3 regions of the Geobacillus sp. FSL K6-3411 genome follow, and region 1 is predicted to be linked to each of the others. Evidence: a T-box and tRNA genes for the amino acid it is inferred to sense, from the RefSeq annotation. Region 1 holds a T-box; the other regions hold tRNA genes.
What was found. The T-box of region 1 lies ahead of serS (serine--tRNA ligase). A T-box ahead of a tRNA ligase gene usually reads a tRNA of that ligase, here a tRNA-Ser.
Positions count from the first base shown of each region.

Region 2: it has a tRNA-Ser gene. The T-box ahead of serS (serine--tRNA ligase) is inferred to sense a tRNA for this amino acid. The anticodon was not compared.
Region 3: it has a tRNA-Ser gene. The T-box ahead of serS (serine--tRNA ligase) is inferred to sense a tRNA for this amino acid. The anticodon was not compared.

Region 1 is NZ_CP150187.1:18,873-23,250, reverse strand. Features, by position in the region: gene serS (serine--tRNA ligase) at 167-1,441, opposite strand; T-box leader at 1,495-1,715, opposite strand; gene pdxT (pyridoxal 5'-phosphate synthase glutaminase subunit PdxT) at 1,721-2,308, opposite strand; gene pdxS (pyridoxal 5'-phosphate synthase lyase subunit PdxS) at 2,333-3,217, opposite strand; gene NSQ22_RS00075 (serine hydrolase) at 3,347-4,378, opposite strand, start outside.
Region 2 is NZ_CP150187.1:635,066-639,443, forward strand. Features, by position in the region: rRNA gene NSQ22_RS03150 (23S ribosomal RNA) at 1-633, shown strand, start outside; rRNA gene rrf (5S ribosomal RNA) at 915-1,031, shown strand; tRNA gene NSQ22_RS03160 (tRNA-Val) at 1,041-1,116, shown strand; tRNA gene NSQ22_RS03165 (tRNA-Met) at 1,128-1,204, shown strand; tRNA gene NSQ22_RS03170 (tRNA-Asp) at 1,209-1,284, shown strand; tRNA gene NSQ22_RS03175 (tRNA-Phe) at 1,462-1,537, shown strand; tRNA gene NSQ22_RS03180 (tRNA-Thr) at 1,551-1,623, shown strand; tRNA gene NSQ22_RS03185 (tRNA-Lys) at 1,634-1,706, shown strand; tRNA gene NSQ22_RS03190 (tRNA-Gly) at 1,714-1,788, shown strand; tRNA gene NSQ22_RS03195 (tRNA-Leu) at 1,796-1,881, shown strand; tRNA gene NSQ22_RS03200 (tRNA-Arg) at 1,885-1,958, shown strand; tRNA gene NSQ22_RS03205 (tRNA-Pro) at 1,963-2,036, shown strand; tRNA gene NSQ22_RS03210 (tRNA-Ala) at 2,046-2,121, shown strand; tRNA gene NSQ22_RS03215 (tRNA-Met) at 2,139-2,212, shown strand; tRNA gene NSQ22_RS03220 (tRNA-Ile) at 2,221-2,297, shown strand; tRNA gene NSQ22_RS03225 (tRNA-Ser) at 2,315-2,405, shown strand; tRNA gene NSQ22_RS03230 (tRNA-Thr) at 2,436-2,511, shown strand; tRNA gene NSQ22_RS03235 (tRNA-His) at 2,520-2,592, shown strand; tRNA gene NSQ22_RS03240 (tRNA-Gly) at 2,623-2,693, shown strand; tRNA gene NSQ22_RS03245 (tRNA-Ile) at 2,699-2,775, shown strand; tRNA gene NSQ22_RS03250 (tRNA-Asn) at 3,018-3,092, shown strand; tRNA gene NSQ22_RS03255 (tRNA-Ser) at 3,097-3,189, shown strand; tRNA gene NSQ22_RS03260 (tRNA-Glu) at 3,195-3,266, shown strand; gene NSQ22_RS03265 (phenylalanine--tRNA ligase beta subunit-related protein) at 3,447-4,112, opposite strand; gene queG (tRNA epoxyqueuosine(34) reductase QueG) at 4,165-4,378, shown strand, end outside.
Region 3 is NZ_CP150187.1:253,898-258,275, forward strand. Features, by position in the region: gene NSQ22_RS01335 (Tex family protein) at 1-871, shown strand, start outside; gene cmpA (cortex morphogenetic protein CmpA) at 888-1,001, opposite strand; gene NSQ22_RS01345 (SprT family protein) at 1,092-1,580, shown strand; tRNA gene NSQ22_RS01350 (tRNA-Asn) at 1,818-1,892, shown strand; tRNA gene NSQ22_RS01355 (tRNA-Ser) at 1,899-1,991, shown strand; tRNA gene NSQ22_RS01360 (tRNA-Glu) at 2,008-2,079, shown strand; tRNA gene NSQ22_RS01365 (tRNA-Asp) at 2,111-2,186, shown strand; tRNA gene NSQ22_RS01370 (tRNA-Gln) at 2,200-2,274, shown strand; tRNA gene NSQ22_RS01375 (tRNA-Lys) at 2,437-2,512, shown strand; tRNA gene NSQ22_RS01380 (tRNA-Leu) at 2,518-2,599, shown strand; tRNA gene NSQ22_RS01385 (tRNA-Leu) at 2,611-2,693, shown strand; tRNA gene NSQ22_RS01390 (tRNA-Arg) at 2,767-2,843, shown strand; tRNA gene NSQ22_RS01395 (tRNA-Pro) at 2,848-2,921, shown strand; tRNA gene NSQ22_RS01400 (tRNA-Gly) at 2,937-3,010, shown strand; rRNA gene NSQ22_RS01405 (16S ribosomal RNA) at 3,089-4,378, shown strand, end outside.

The DNA of each region.
Region 1 (4,378 bases):
CTAGCAATCTCCTCTTATGCGCGTCAGTATTGTTCGTTATCGCCGTGGCTGAGAACAAGAAATTGGCATCCGCCATCCCTTTATCCTCGTTGCCAACGTCATTCAATATAACATGGTTACCGGGAAAAGTCAACCAACGATTTATCTAGGAAAACGTGCCTTTTGTTTAGCGAATGACATCCCGATTCCCCATATATGGACGGAGCGCTTCCGGGATGACGACCGATCCGTCTTCTTGTTGGTAGTTTTCCAAAATGGCAGCAACCGTGCGGCCGATGGCTAGCCCCGAACCGTTTAGCGTATGCACATATTCTGGCTTTGCTTTCGGCTCGCGACGGAAGCGGATATTAGCTCGGCGCGCCTGGAACGCCTCAAAGTTGCTGCACGACGAAATTTCCCGATACGTTCCATAGCTTGGCAGCCACACCTCAATATCATACGTCTTCGCCGCTGAAAATCCCAGATCTCCTGTACACAAGGCTACGACGCGATACGGAAGCCCGAGCCGTTGCAGGATCGTTTCGGCTTGGTGCGTCAATTTTTCCAACTCGTCATATGAATCCTCCGGCTTGACGAACTTGACGAGCTCCACTTTATTGAATTGGTGCTGGCGGATGAGCCCCCGCGTGTCACGGCCAGCCGAGCCAGCTTCGGCGCGGAAGCACGCGCTGTAAGCCGCATAGTAAAGCGGCAAGTCATCAGCCGTTAAAATTTCATCGCGATGCAAATTCGTCACAGGCACTTCCGCTGTTGGAATGAGAAAATAGTCTTCATTGTCCAAGTGGAACGCGTCTTCCGCAAATTTTGGCAATTGCCCTGTTCCGATCATGCTCGCCCGGTTCACTAAGTATGGCGGCAACACCTCTTGATAGCCAAATTCATCGAGATGGATGTCGAGCATAAAGTTGATTAATGCCCGCTCAAGACGAGCCCCTAGTCCTTTGTAAAACACAAACCGACTTCCTGCCACTTTGGCGGCCCGCTCAAAATCGAGCAAACCGAGTTGGTCAGCAATGTCCCAATGTGGCTTCGGTTCGAACGAGAACGAACGCGGTTCCCCCCATCTTCGCACTTCGACATTATCTTCTTCCGACTGGCCGACTGGCACTGACTCATGCGGTACATTCGGAATCGATAACAGAAGGCTGTCGAGCTCTTCTTCAAGTTGGCGAATTTGCTCGTCCATTTGTTTAATGCGGTCGCCGACTTCGCGCATTTCGGCGATCAACGACTCGGCGTCCTTTTTTTCACGCTTTAAGACAGCAATTTGTTGCGACACCTCATTGCGCTTGCTTTTTAACTCCTCCACCTGAGCGATCAAACGACGACGCTCTTTATCAAGCTGCTCAAACCGGTCGATGTTGGCCAAGTCGTCGCCGCGCTGCAGCAGTTTTTCTTTCACCTCTTGAAATTGGGTGCGTAGTAATTTCACATCCAGCATTCGCTTTACCTCCTTATCCACCATTTATTATACATAAAAATGCTCCCGTCCCAAAAAGGGACGGGAGCGTTCCCGCGGTGCCACCCTTATTGAAGGCCACCATGCCTTCCACTTTTATGCCGGTAACGGCGGCTGCCGAAAACGCCTACTGGCCGCTTGAGCGTTCAGCGCTTTGCTCGAGGATGGATTCACAGGCTCCTCCTACCGGTTCACACCACCCACCGGCTCTCTGAAAGGACGGACGCCTGCTACTAGTTCCTCTCATCGCTTTCCCATTGATTAAATGCTTGATACCGTTTTTGCTTCCTTCACCATATTTAAGAAATATCGCATTAACCGATGGTCATCAGTCAACTCAGGGTGGAACGAGCAACCAAGAAACTGGCCTTGTCGAGCCGCGACAATGCGGTCATTGTATGTCGCGAGGACTTCGACCTCGTCCCCGACCTCAACGATGTGCGGTGCGCGGATAAAAACGCCGACAAACCCATCGCCGACCCCTTTGATCGACAGCTCAGCTTCAAAGCTTTCCCGTTGCCGGCCGAACGAGTTTCGTTCAACCGTAATGTCCATCAAACCTAGATGGGGCTCATCGTAGCCGACGATTCGTTTCGCCAGCAAAATGAGCCCGGCGCACGTACCGAACATCGGTTTGCCGTCAGCAGCAAATTGCTTCAGCGGTTCCATAAGTCCATACCGATCGATGAGACGACGCATCGTTGTGCTTTCGCCGCCCGGCAACACGAGTCCGTCGAGTCCAGTGAGCTGCTCTGTCTTTTTCACGACAACCGCCTCGGCGCCGCACGCCTCAATGGCGCGGACATGTTCTTGCACGGCTCCTTGCAGTCCGAGTACACCTATTTTCATCGTTCCTTTGCTCCTTTGCCTAGCTTACCAGCCACGTTCTTGCATGCGGTGCTCTGGCAACAATGTCGCGACATCGATGCCGCGCATCGCACCACCCAGCCCTTTGGACAAGTGGGCGATCAGCTCATAGTCTTCGTAATGAGTTGTCGCTTCAACAATCGCACGCGCATATTTTTCTGGGTTTTCCGATTTGAAAATGCCCGACCCGACAAAGACACCGTCTGCGCCTAAGTGCATCATGAGAGCAGCGTCAGCCGGTGTCGCGACACCGCCAGCAGCGAAGTTGACGACCGGGAGGCGACCAATTCGTTTAATTTCGCGCAACACTTCGACCGGAGCCCCAAGCTGTTTCGCCTCAGCGACAAGTTCGTCTTCGCTCATGCTAACAACTTTACGGATTTGCGCGTTGACCTTGCGCATATGGCGCACCGCTTCAACAATGTTGCCTGTCCCCGGCTCCCCTTTTGTCCGTAGCATTGATGCCCCTTCAGCAATGCGGCGGGCAGCCTCCCCCAAATCGCGACAACCGCATACAAACGGAACCGTAAACTGCCGTTTATCGATATGGAATTCCTCATCAGCCGGCGTCAATACTTCACTTTCATCGATATAGTCAACGCCAAGCGCCTCAAGGACGCGCGCTTCCACATAATGACCGATGCGCACTTTCGCCATGACCGGGATCGACACAGCGTTCATCACTTCTTCGACCACCGTCGGGTCTGCCATGCGCGCGACACCGCCAGCAGCACGAATGTCTGCCGGGACACGCTCGAGCGCCATAACCGCGACAGCTCCTGCCGCCTCCGCAATTTTTGCTTGTTCCGCATTTACGACGTCCATAATTACGCCGCCTTTTTGCATTTCCGCCATCCCTCGTTTGACGCGATCCGTACCTGTCAATGCCACCGTTGATTCCCCCTATTCCTATCGTTATGCTTTGCCATATGCGCAAAAGGATGATTTATACTGTTTTATTTTAACTCAATTTTTACAAAAATCACAATGGAAAAAAGCTCCCCTGGCAGGGGAGTCATTTTACAGCCAACCTTTCACCGCTTTGACCGCGCTCGTCCATAAGTCGGCAAACAGCCCACCGATCGCACGCATTGAGAGCACAAACCAGTTTGCTTTTTCTACCTCGACTGTCGTAACAAGCGGCACCCGGATGTTTTTTTGCATGTCCGGGCTTAAAAAGGCGAGAGAGTCGTCTCCTTTATATTCGAGCGTCATATACCCGACTGTCTCTCCCTTTTTCAACGGAGCAATCAGCTTTCCTTCATTTGTCATTTTTTTCTTGTCCAATACATATACCGGCTTGTATTGTTTTTCCTCGCCGTTTCTGACTAACAGCGACAGTTTTTTACCTGTCTTGACACGAACCTCTTTTTCTTTCCCTTTCGCGACTGGAAGCTTCTCTTTTCCTTTCAGCTGATATCCCTTCGGATAAAGCGTTTGGAGCGAGTATTGATTGAATCCATAGTTAAATAGCTTTTTCGTCTCCTCGAAGCGCGCCTCTTTCGTCGTTTTTCCGCTCGCATTTTTCGCGTTCATAACGACAGAAATAAGGCGGACACCGTTTCGTTTCGCCGTTCCAGTGAAGCAATAGCCGGCAAATTCAGTATAGCCAGTTTTTAATCCGTCTACCCCTTCATATCCGTACACAAGCCCTAGCCCTGGCAACATCCAGTTCCAGTTGTCCATTCGAATTTCATCATCCGTTCCTTCGCGGAACAGTTTCTTTGGAATGCTCGCTGTTTCCAGCACTTCTGGGTGATCTTTCAGCAGCCGGTAGGCAAGGGTCGCCATCGCCCGTGCGGACATGACGTTTTCCTCGTCTTGGCTTGTTCCTTGTGGATGGAATCCCTTTAAGTCACTGTTGCTTAACCCGGTTGAATTGACAAATTTATAGTCTTTGAGCCCAAGCTCTTTCCCCTTTTCATTCATCATTCGCACAAAATTTTTCTCTGATCCGGCAATGATTTCGGCAATCGCGACCGTTGCTGCATTCGCTGAATAAATGGCCATCGCCTCGTACAGCTCACGAACCGTATATTGCCCGTCCTTGCG
Region 2 (4,378 bases), 620 kb from region 1:
AAGGTAACGGAGGCGCCCAAAGGTTCCCTCAGAATGGTTGGAAATCATTCGGAGAGTGCAAAGGCACAAGGGAGCTTGACTGCGAGACGGACAGGTCGAGCAGGGACGAAAGTCGGGCTTAGTGATCCGGTGGTTCCGCATGGAAGGGCCATCGCTCAACGGATAAAAGCTACCCCGGGGATAACAGGCTGATCTCCCCCAAGAGTCCACATCGACGGGGAGGTTTGGCACCTCGATGTCGGCTCATCGCATCCTGGGGCTGTAGTCGGTCCCAAGGGTTGGGCTGTTCGCCCATTAAAGCGGTACGCGAGCTGGGTTCAGAACGTCGTGAGACAGTTCGGTCCCTATCCGTCGTGGGCGTAGGAAATTTGAGAGGAGCTGTCCTTAGTACGAGAGGACCGGGATGGACGCACCGCTGGTGTACCAGTTGTCCCGCCAGGGGCACCGCTGGGTAGCTATGTGCGGAAGGGATAAGCGCTGAAAGCATCTAAGCGTGAAGCCCCCCTCAAGATGAGATTTCCCATCGCGTTAAGCGAGTAAGATCCCTCGAAGATGACGAGGTTGATAGGTCCGAGGTGGAAGCGTGGCGACACGTGGAGCTGACGGATACTAATCGATCGAGGGCTTAACCTAGAAAAGCGGAGGCCGCCCGCCTATCGGCGAGACGTGCTGGAGGGCCTGCGAGGAGGCTCGAACCAAGCAAAGCTTGGTTCTGCGTGGGTGGTGCCACAGGAGCGTATGCAATGTGTCGCCGCCACAGCAGGACCGAAGCGTCGCGAGCCGATGGCGGCCGGAGCTAGACAGTACGAAAAGCGGAGGCTTCTTCCCCCAAAAACGGTTATCTAGTTTTGAAGGAATGAAAAAAAGCTTGACAATAAGCTGTTTTTCATTATAATAATACTTGTCTGTTGTTGCCTAGTGGTGATAGCGGAGAGGAAACACCCGTTCCCATCCCGAACACGGAAGTTAAGCTCTCCAGCGCCGATGGTAGTTGGGGCCAGCGCCCCTGCAAGAGTAGGTCGCTGCTAGGCATGATAAATGGAGGATTAGCTCAGCTGGGAGAGCACTTGCCTTACAAGCAAGGGGTCGGCGGTTCGATCCCGTCATCCTCCACCACTTTCAATCGTCGCGGGGTGGAGCAGTCCGGTAGCTCGTCGGGCTCATAACCCGAAGGTCGCAGGTTCAAATCCTGCCCCCGCAACCAAAATGGTCCCGTAGTGTAGTGGTTAACATGCCTGCCTGTCACGCAGGAGATCGCGGGTTCGAGTCCCGTCGGGACCGCCATCATTTCAAAACTATGAAATAAAAAATCACATGCGGCTCGGTAGCTCAGTCGGTAGAGACGAGCATCAGCATCATCGAATTTGCTGCGAGTTGCCTCGACGCATCATACTTCCTCGAATCGGCTAGTAGAGGAAGAGGCACAGGGTAATTCAATGAACTAGGTAGAAAATAACATATGGCTCGGTAGCTCAGTCGGTAGAGCAAAGGACTGAAAATCCTTGTGTCGGCGGTTCGATTCCGTCCCGAGCCACCATCATTGTGGATATGCCGGCTTAGCTCAATTGGTAGAGCAACTGACTTGTAATCAGTAGGTTGCGGGTTCAAGTCCTGCAGCCGGCATCCTTCATATGAGCCATTAGCTCAGTAGGTAGAGCATCTGACTTTTAATCAGAGGGTCGGAGGTTCGAGTCCTCCATGGCTCATCACAATGCGGAAGTAGTTCAGTGGTAGAACACCACCTTGCCAAGGTGGGGGTCGCGGGTTCGAACCCCGTCTTCCGCTCCACTCGTTTGCCGGGGTGGCGGAATTGGCAGACGCACAGGACTTAAAATCCTGGGGTAGGTAACTACCGTGCCGGTTCGAGTCCGGCCCTCGGCACTTGCGCTCGTAGCTCAATTGGATAGAGCATCTGACTACGGATCAGAAGGTTAGGGGTTCGAATCCTCTCGAGCGCGTTGACGGGAAGTAGCTCAGCTTGGTAGAGCACACGGTTCGGGTCCGTGAGGTCGCAGGTTCAAATCCTGTCTTCCCGATTTTCCTGTGGGGCCTTAGCTCAGCTGGGAGAGCGCCTGCTTTGCACGCAGGAGGTCATCGGTTCGATCCCGATAGGCTCCACCATTCAAATATATAAATTTGGCGGTGTAGCTCAGCTGGCTAGAGCGTACGGTTCATACCCGTGAGGTCGGGGGTTCGATCCCCTCCACCGCCATTATTATCGGACCTTTAGCTCAGCTGGTTAGAGCAGACGGCTCATAACCGTCCGGTCGTAGGTTCGAGTCCTACAAGGTCCACCATTATTACGTTACTTTTTGGAGGAGTACCCAAGTGGTTGAAGGGGTCGGTCTTGAAAACCGAGAGGCGTCGCAAGGCGCGCGGGGGTTCGAATCCCTCCTCCTCCGCCATCCATTTATCCATGAATAAATTTACATCATGCCGGCTTAGCTCAATTGGTAGAGCAACTGACTTGTAATCAGTAGGTTGCGGGTTCAAGTCCTGCAGCCGGCACCATCAATGTGGCGGCTATGGCGAAGTGGTTAACGCACCAGATTGTGGCTCTGGCATGCGTGGGTTCGATTCCCACTAGTCGCCCTTTCTCTTCTTCCTTAATTTATATTTGTTGCGGGTGTAGTTTAGTGGTAAAACCTCAGCCTTCCAAGCTGATGTCGTGGGTTCGATTCCCATCACCCGCTTTTATGGGCCTATAGCTCAGCTGGTCAGAGCGCACGCCTGATAAGCGTGAGGTCGGTGGTTCAAGTCCACTTAGGCCCACCATTTTCCATTGCATATTGTCAGATGATTCGATATAATACTAATCGAGCATTTCTTGATTATTCCGCAATAGCTCAGCGACGAGCCCTTACTTCATCGAATAGGCTACGAGTTGTCCCGACGCATTCAGCTTCTTTGAATTGGCTAGTAGAGGAAGGGACACTGAGCATAAACATCCTCGAATAAGCTGAATCAGCTAGTAGAGGAAGAGACGAAGTAGATTTGGAAGAATGTTTCTTAGTTATTCCGCAATAGCTCAGCGGTAGAGCAACCGGCTGTTAACCGGTAGGTCGTAGGTTCGAATCCTACTTGCGGAGCCATTATGGAGAAGTACCCAAGTGGCTGAAGGGGACGGTTTGCTAAACCGTTAGGTCGCAGTTTTGCGGCGCGCGGGTTCAAATCCCGCCTTCTCCGCCATGATTGGCCCGTTGGTCAAGTGGTTAAGACACCGCCCTTTCACGGCGGTAACACGGGTTCGAATCCCGTACGGGTCATCGTTGTTGGCACCAGATATTCTGGTGCCCCTTTTATACGACGAATTTTGTCGATTTTTGCGTTTTTTCTTGCCATGTACGTACTGTTTTGTTATAATGAGTTTCGTTAAGTTTTAAATAAAATATTGGGGACAACGCAGTGTTTCGTTTCGTCATAGAACGAGGCATTGCGTTTTTTTATTATACTAGCAATTGTGCGTCGGCCTCACCGCCATGGATTTGCGTAAACATCGTTTGAATAGCCTGAAGTTGGCGATTGGCAACATCTTCAGGAATCGATGGAAGAAAATAAACGATTTGCAAAGCGTTTTTCGTTCCTTTTGTCACCGCTGTGCGTTTGGAATCGACGATTGGGCTGCCGAACGGACCGTGTTCATCTTTGCTGACGAGTTTATTCGCAAAGTTGACGGTGCGTCCATTTAGAGCTATGTATTCATCTTGTTCTGTACCTACGGTAATCATCACGGATCCTTGGATACAATCAAGATCGTAAATGCCGAGTGGTATTTTATAATAGAGCGAAAAGAAGTTGTTTACATCGACTGCTGAATGGATCGATGGAACAAAGTTTTTTTTCTGGATACGACGGTATAAGCTTTCACTTGAGGGTCGGTAACGCCCTGGATCCGTGCCGATTTGTTTGAATGCCTGACGCCATTCGGCGAGCTCGGGAATGTCGGCGATGGCTTTTTCCTGTAGCTCAAAGTAAATCGACTTTTGAAACAGTTCAAGCCGGCCTTTTAACATTTGCGGCGAGTCGCCGATTTCGATATGGTGGTAGCGGATCACGCCAAATTTGCCCGAAGGAAGACGTTGTTTTAATTCTTCTGATATGATGCATTTCATATGAATCACCCCGTGTTTCATTTTACCATATACCTCGAAGGGAGGGAAAATAATGGACATTGTCTCTTTGAAACAGGAAGTGATTGAATACAGCCGGTCGATCGGCATCGATAAAATCGGTTTTGCAAGCGCTGATCCGTTTGTGGAACTAAAGGAGCGGCTTCGTCGGCAACAGGAGCTTGGCTATCAATCCGGATTTGAGGAACCGGATATTGAAAAGCGGACAAATCCGTCGTTGCTTCTTCCCGAGGCGAAATCGATCATTG
Region 3 (4,378 bases), 240 kb from region 1:
CGAAGAGCGGAGCGCTGTTTCCATCGCCCGTCGTGTTCAAGACCCGCTCGCTGAGCTCGTCAAAATCGATCCGAAATCGGTGGGTGTCGGTCAGTACCAACACGATGTATCGCAAAAGAAACTGGCTGAATCGCTCCGTTTTGTCGTCGAGACGGTCGTTAACCAAGTTGGTGTCAACGTGAACACTGCCTCTGTCTCTTTATTGCAGTACGTGTCAGGGTTGACGAAAACGGTATCGGAAAACATCGTCAAGCGCCGTGAAGAGCAAGGAAAATTCCGCAGCCGCGACGAGCTGAAAACGATCCCGCGCCTTGGGGCAAAAACGTACGAGCAATGTATCGGATTTTTGCGCATTCTTGACGGGGAAGAGCCGCTTGACCGAACGCCGATTCACCCTGAGCGATACGCGGAAGTGAAGCGTCTATTGCAGACATTAGGATTTACAACCGACGCCATTGGCAGCGATGAACTGCGCCAAGCGCTGCAAGCCCTCGATATCGAAGCAACGGCAGCTGAGCTCGGCATTGGTGAGCTCACATTGCGCGACATCATCGATGCTTTATGCCGTCCGGAGCGCGATCCGCGCGACGAGCTGCCCAAACCTTTGCTTCGTAAAGATGTCTTGAAAATGGAAGACTTAAAACCAGGCATGGAGCTTGAAGGCACGGTACGCAATGTCGTCGATTTCGGCGCTTTTGTTGACATCGGTGTCAAACAGGATGGGCTTGTGCACATTTCGAAACTAAGCAAACAATACGTGCGTCATCCGCTCGATATTGTTTCCGTCGGTGATGTCGTCAAAGTATGGGTCGAGCACGTCGACGTGGCGAAAGGAAGAATTTCGTTATCAATGGTTTCCCCCGAAGAGTGAAGGAAAAAGCACTGCCTTACGAGCAGTGCTTTTTTCGATAAAAAAACCAACATTGGTTTAACAGCTTGATTTGATCGCGGTTTTTCTCATAATAGGCTCGTCTCATTTGATTTTTCAGCCACGTAGGCAAGGCAGTCACCTCCCTGACAACGGAAAGGTAGTATATAATGTATGTAGTTGCACATTGTCCTGTGCCAAAAACATAAGGGGGACGCCCGCTATGGATCAAAAACGGTTGCAAGCACTCGTTGAACAAATTTCCATAAGCATATTTGGCAAACCGTTTCGCCACACTGCCTCTTTCAACCCAAGACTTCGCACTGTCGGTGGGCGCTACGTGCTGCAAACCCACAACATTGAACTGAACAAAAAATATTACGACATGTTCGGTGAAGAAGAACTCATCGCCATTATCAAACATGAACTATGCCATTACCATTTGCATCTTGAAGGGAAAGGCTACCGTCATCGCGACCGTGACTTTCGTGAGCTGTTGAAAAAAGTAGGGGCGCCTCGCTATTGCCGCCCGCTCAAACAAGAAACAAAAGCAACTAAAGCGATCCATACATACATCTGCACATCGTGCGGATTAGTATATAACCGTAAAAGACGAATCAACACCGACCGTTACGTCTGCGGCCGTTGCCACGGTCGGCTCAAGTTGGCTGAAGATGAAACAAAGCAAAACATTTTACAAAAAAGAGGTTGACAATCAAGATTATCATATGCTAAATTATAAAAGCCGTCGCCAAACGGCGAAACAAATAACAACAAACAAAAAAACATATTGACAAACAACAAGTTGCTCAATATAATAAACAATGTCAGTTGTGACAAACGTCAGTATCGACGGAGTTGTCACGAGCAGTCCTGATGTGTTAGATTTCCTTGGGTTAAAGGGTAAATGAAGGTACAGGAGATTATTTGAAGGATGCTTCTTGATTGTTCCGCAATAGCTCAGCGGTAGAGCAACCGGCTGTTAACCGGTAGGTCGTAGGTTCGAATCCTACTTGCGGAGCCACTTTATGGAGAAGTACCCAAGTGGCTGAAGGGGACGGTTTGCTAAACCGTTAGGTCGTGTCTTTACGGCGCGCGGGTTCAAATCCCGCCTTCTCCGCCACTTTTAATATACACGTGGCCCGTTGGTCAAGTGGTTAAGACACCGCCCTTTCACGGCGGTAACACGGGTTCGAATCCCGTACGGGTCACTTATAACGCGGGGGTCCCCCGCGAATTCACGGTCCCGTAGTGTAGTGGTTAACATGCCTGCCTGTCACGCAGGAGATCGCGGGTTCGAGTCCCGTCGGGACCGCCATTACACCAATCGCTGGGCCATAGCCAAGCGGTAAGGCAACGGACTTTGACTCCGTGATGCGCTGGTTCGAATCCAGCTGGCCCAGCCATTCTTATTTCATAAAAAAGTGTTATGAGCCATTAGCTCAGTAACGAAGATTGCATCCTCGAATTTGCTTCGAGTTGTCTCGACGCATATAGCTTCCTTGAATATGCTTGTAGAGGAAGAGACAGGTAGAGCGAATTGATACTTAGCGTGTTACCTCAGTTATGAGCCATTAGCTCAGTAGGTAGAGCATCTGACTTTTAATCAGAGGGTCGGAGGTTCGAGTCCTCCATGGCTCACCATATTTGCGGGTGTGGCGGAATTGGCAGACGCACCAGACTTAGGATCTGGCGCCTCACGGCGTGGGGGTTCAAGTCCCTCCACCCGCACTGATAAACACGCGGTCGTGGCGGAATGGCAGACGCGCTAGGTTGAGGGCCTAGTGGGGGCAACCCCGTGGAGGTTCAAGTCCTCTCGACCGCATTTTATTAAAATAAAAAACTGTTGACAACGATGAACTGAGTTGTTAAAATAAAGTTTGTCGCTCTCAAAAGATGCGCTCGTAGCTCAATTGGATAGAGCATCTGACTACGGATCAGAAGGTTAGGGGTTCGAATCCTCTCGAGCGCGCCATGATCGGGAAGTAGCTCAGCTTGGTAGAGCACATGGTTTGGGACCATGGGGTCGCAGGTTCAAATCCTGTCTTCCCGATTCGAAAAATCATATGCGGGTGTAGTTTAGTGGTAAAACCTCAGCCTTCCAAGCTGATGTCGTGGGTTCGATTCCCATCACCCGCTCCATGAAAAAGTTGAAATGAGAAACGGTATAATCTCGTTCCTTGAAAACTGAACGAAACGAAGCGCAAGCCAATCAACTTTCTTTTGGAGAGTTTGATCCTGGCTCAGGACGAACGCTGGCGGCGTGCCTAATACATGCAAGTCGAGCGGACCGAACGAGAGCTTGCTCTTGTTCGGTCAGCGGCGGACGGGTGAGTAACACGTGGGCAACCTGCCCGCAAGACCGGGATAACTCCGGGAAACCGGAGCTAATACCGGATAACACCAAAGACCGCATGGTCTTTGGTTGAAAGGCGGCTTCGGCTGCCACTTGCGGATGGGCCCGCGGCGCATTAGCTAGTTGGTGAGGTAACGGCTCACCAAGGCGACGATGCGTAGCCGGCCTGAGAGGGTGACCGGCCACACTGGGACTGAGACACGGCCCAGACTCCTACGGGAGGCAGCAGTAGGGAATCTTCCGCAATGGACGAAAGTCTGACGGAGCGACGCCGCGTGAGCGAAGAAGGCCTTCGGGTCGTAAAGCTCTGTTGTGAGGGACGAAGGAGCGCCGTTTGAATAAGGCGGCGCGGTGACGGTACCTCACGAGAAAGCCCCGGCTAACTACGTGCCAGCAGCCGCGGTAATACGTAGGGGGCGAGCGTTGTCCGGAATTATTGGGCGTAAAGCGCGCGCAGGCGGTCCTTTAAGTCTGATGTGAAAGCCCACGGCTCAACCGTGGAGGGTCATTGGAAACTGGGGGACTTGAGTGCAGGAGAGGAGAGCGGAATTCCACGTGTAGCGGTGAAATGCGTAGAGATGTGGAGGAACACCAGTGGCGAAGGCGGCTCTCTGGCCTGTAACTGACGCTGAGGCGCGAAAGCGTGGGGAGCAAACAGGATTAGATACCCTGGTAGTCCACGCCGTAAACGATGAGTGCTAAGTGTTAGAGGGGTCACACCCTTTAGTGCTGTAGCTAACGCGATAAGCACTCCGCCTGGGGAGTACGGCCGCAAGGCTGAAACTCAAAGGAATTGACGGGGGCCCGCACAAGCGGTGGAGCATGTGGTTTAATTCGAAGCAACGCGAAGAACCTTACCAGGTCTTGACATCCCCTGACAACCCAAGAGATTGGGCGTTCCCCCTTCGGGGGGACAGGGTGACAGGTGGTGCATGGTTGTCGTCAGCTCGTGTCGTGAGATGTTGGGTTAAGTCCCGCAACGAGCGCAACCCTTGCCTCTAGTTGCCAGCATTCAGTTGGGCACTCTAGAGGGACTGCCGGCTAAAAGTCGGAGGAAGGTGGGGATGACGTCAAATCATCATGCCCCTTATGACCTGGGCTACACACGTGCTACAATGGGCGGTACAAAGGGCTGCGAACCCGCGAGGGGGAGC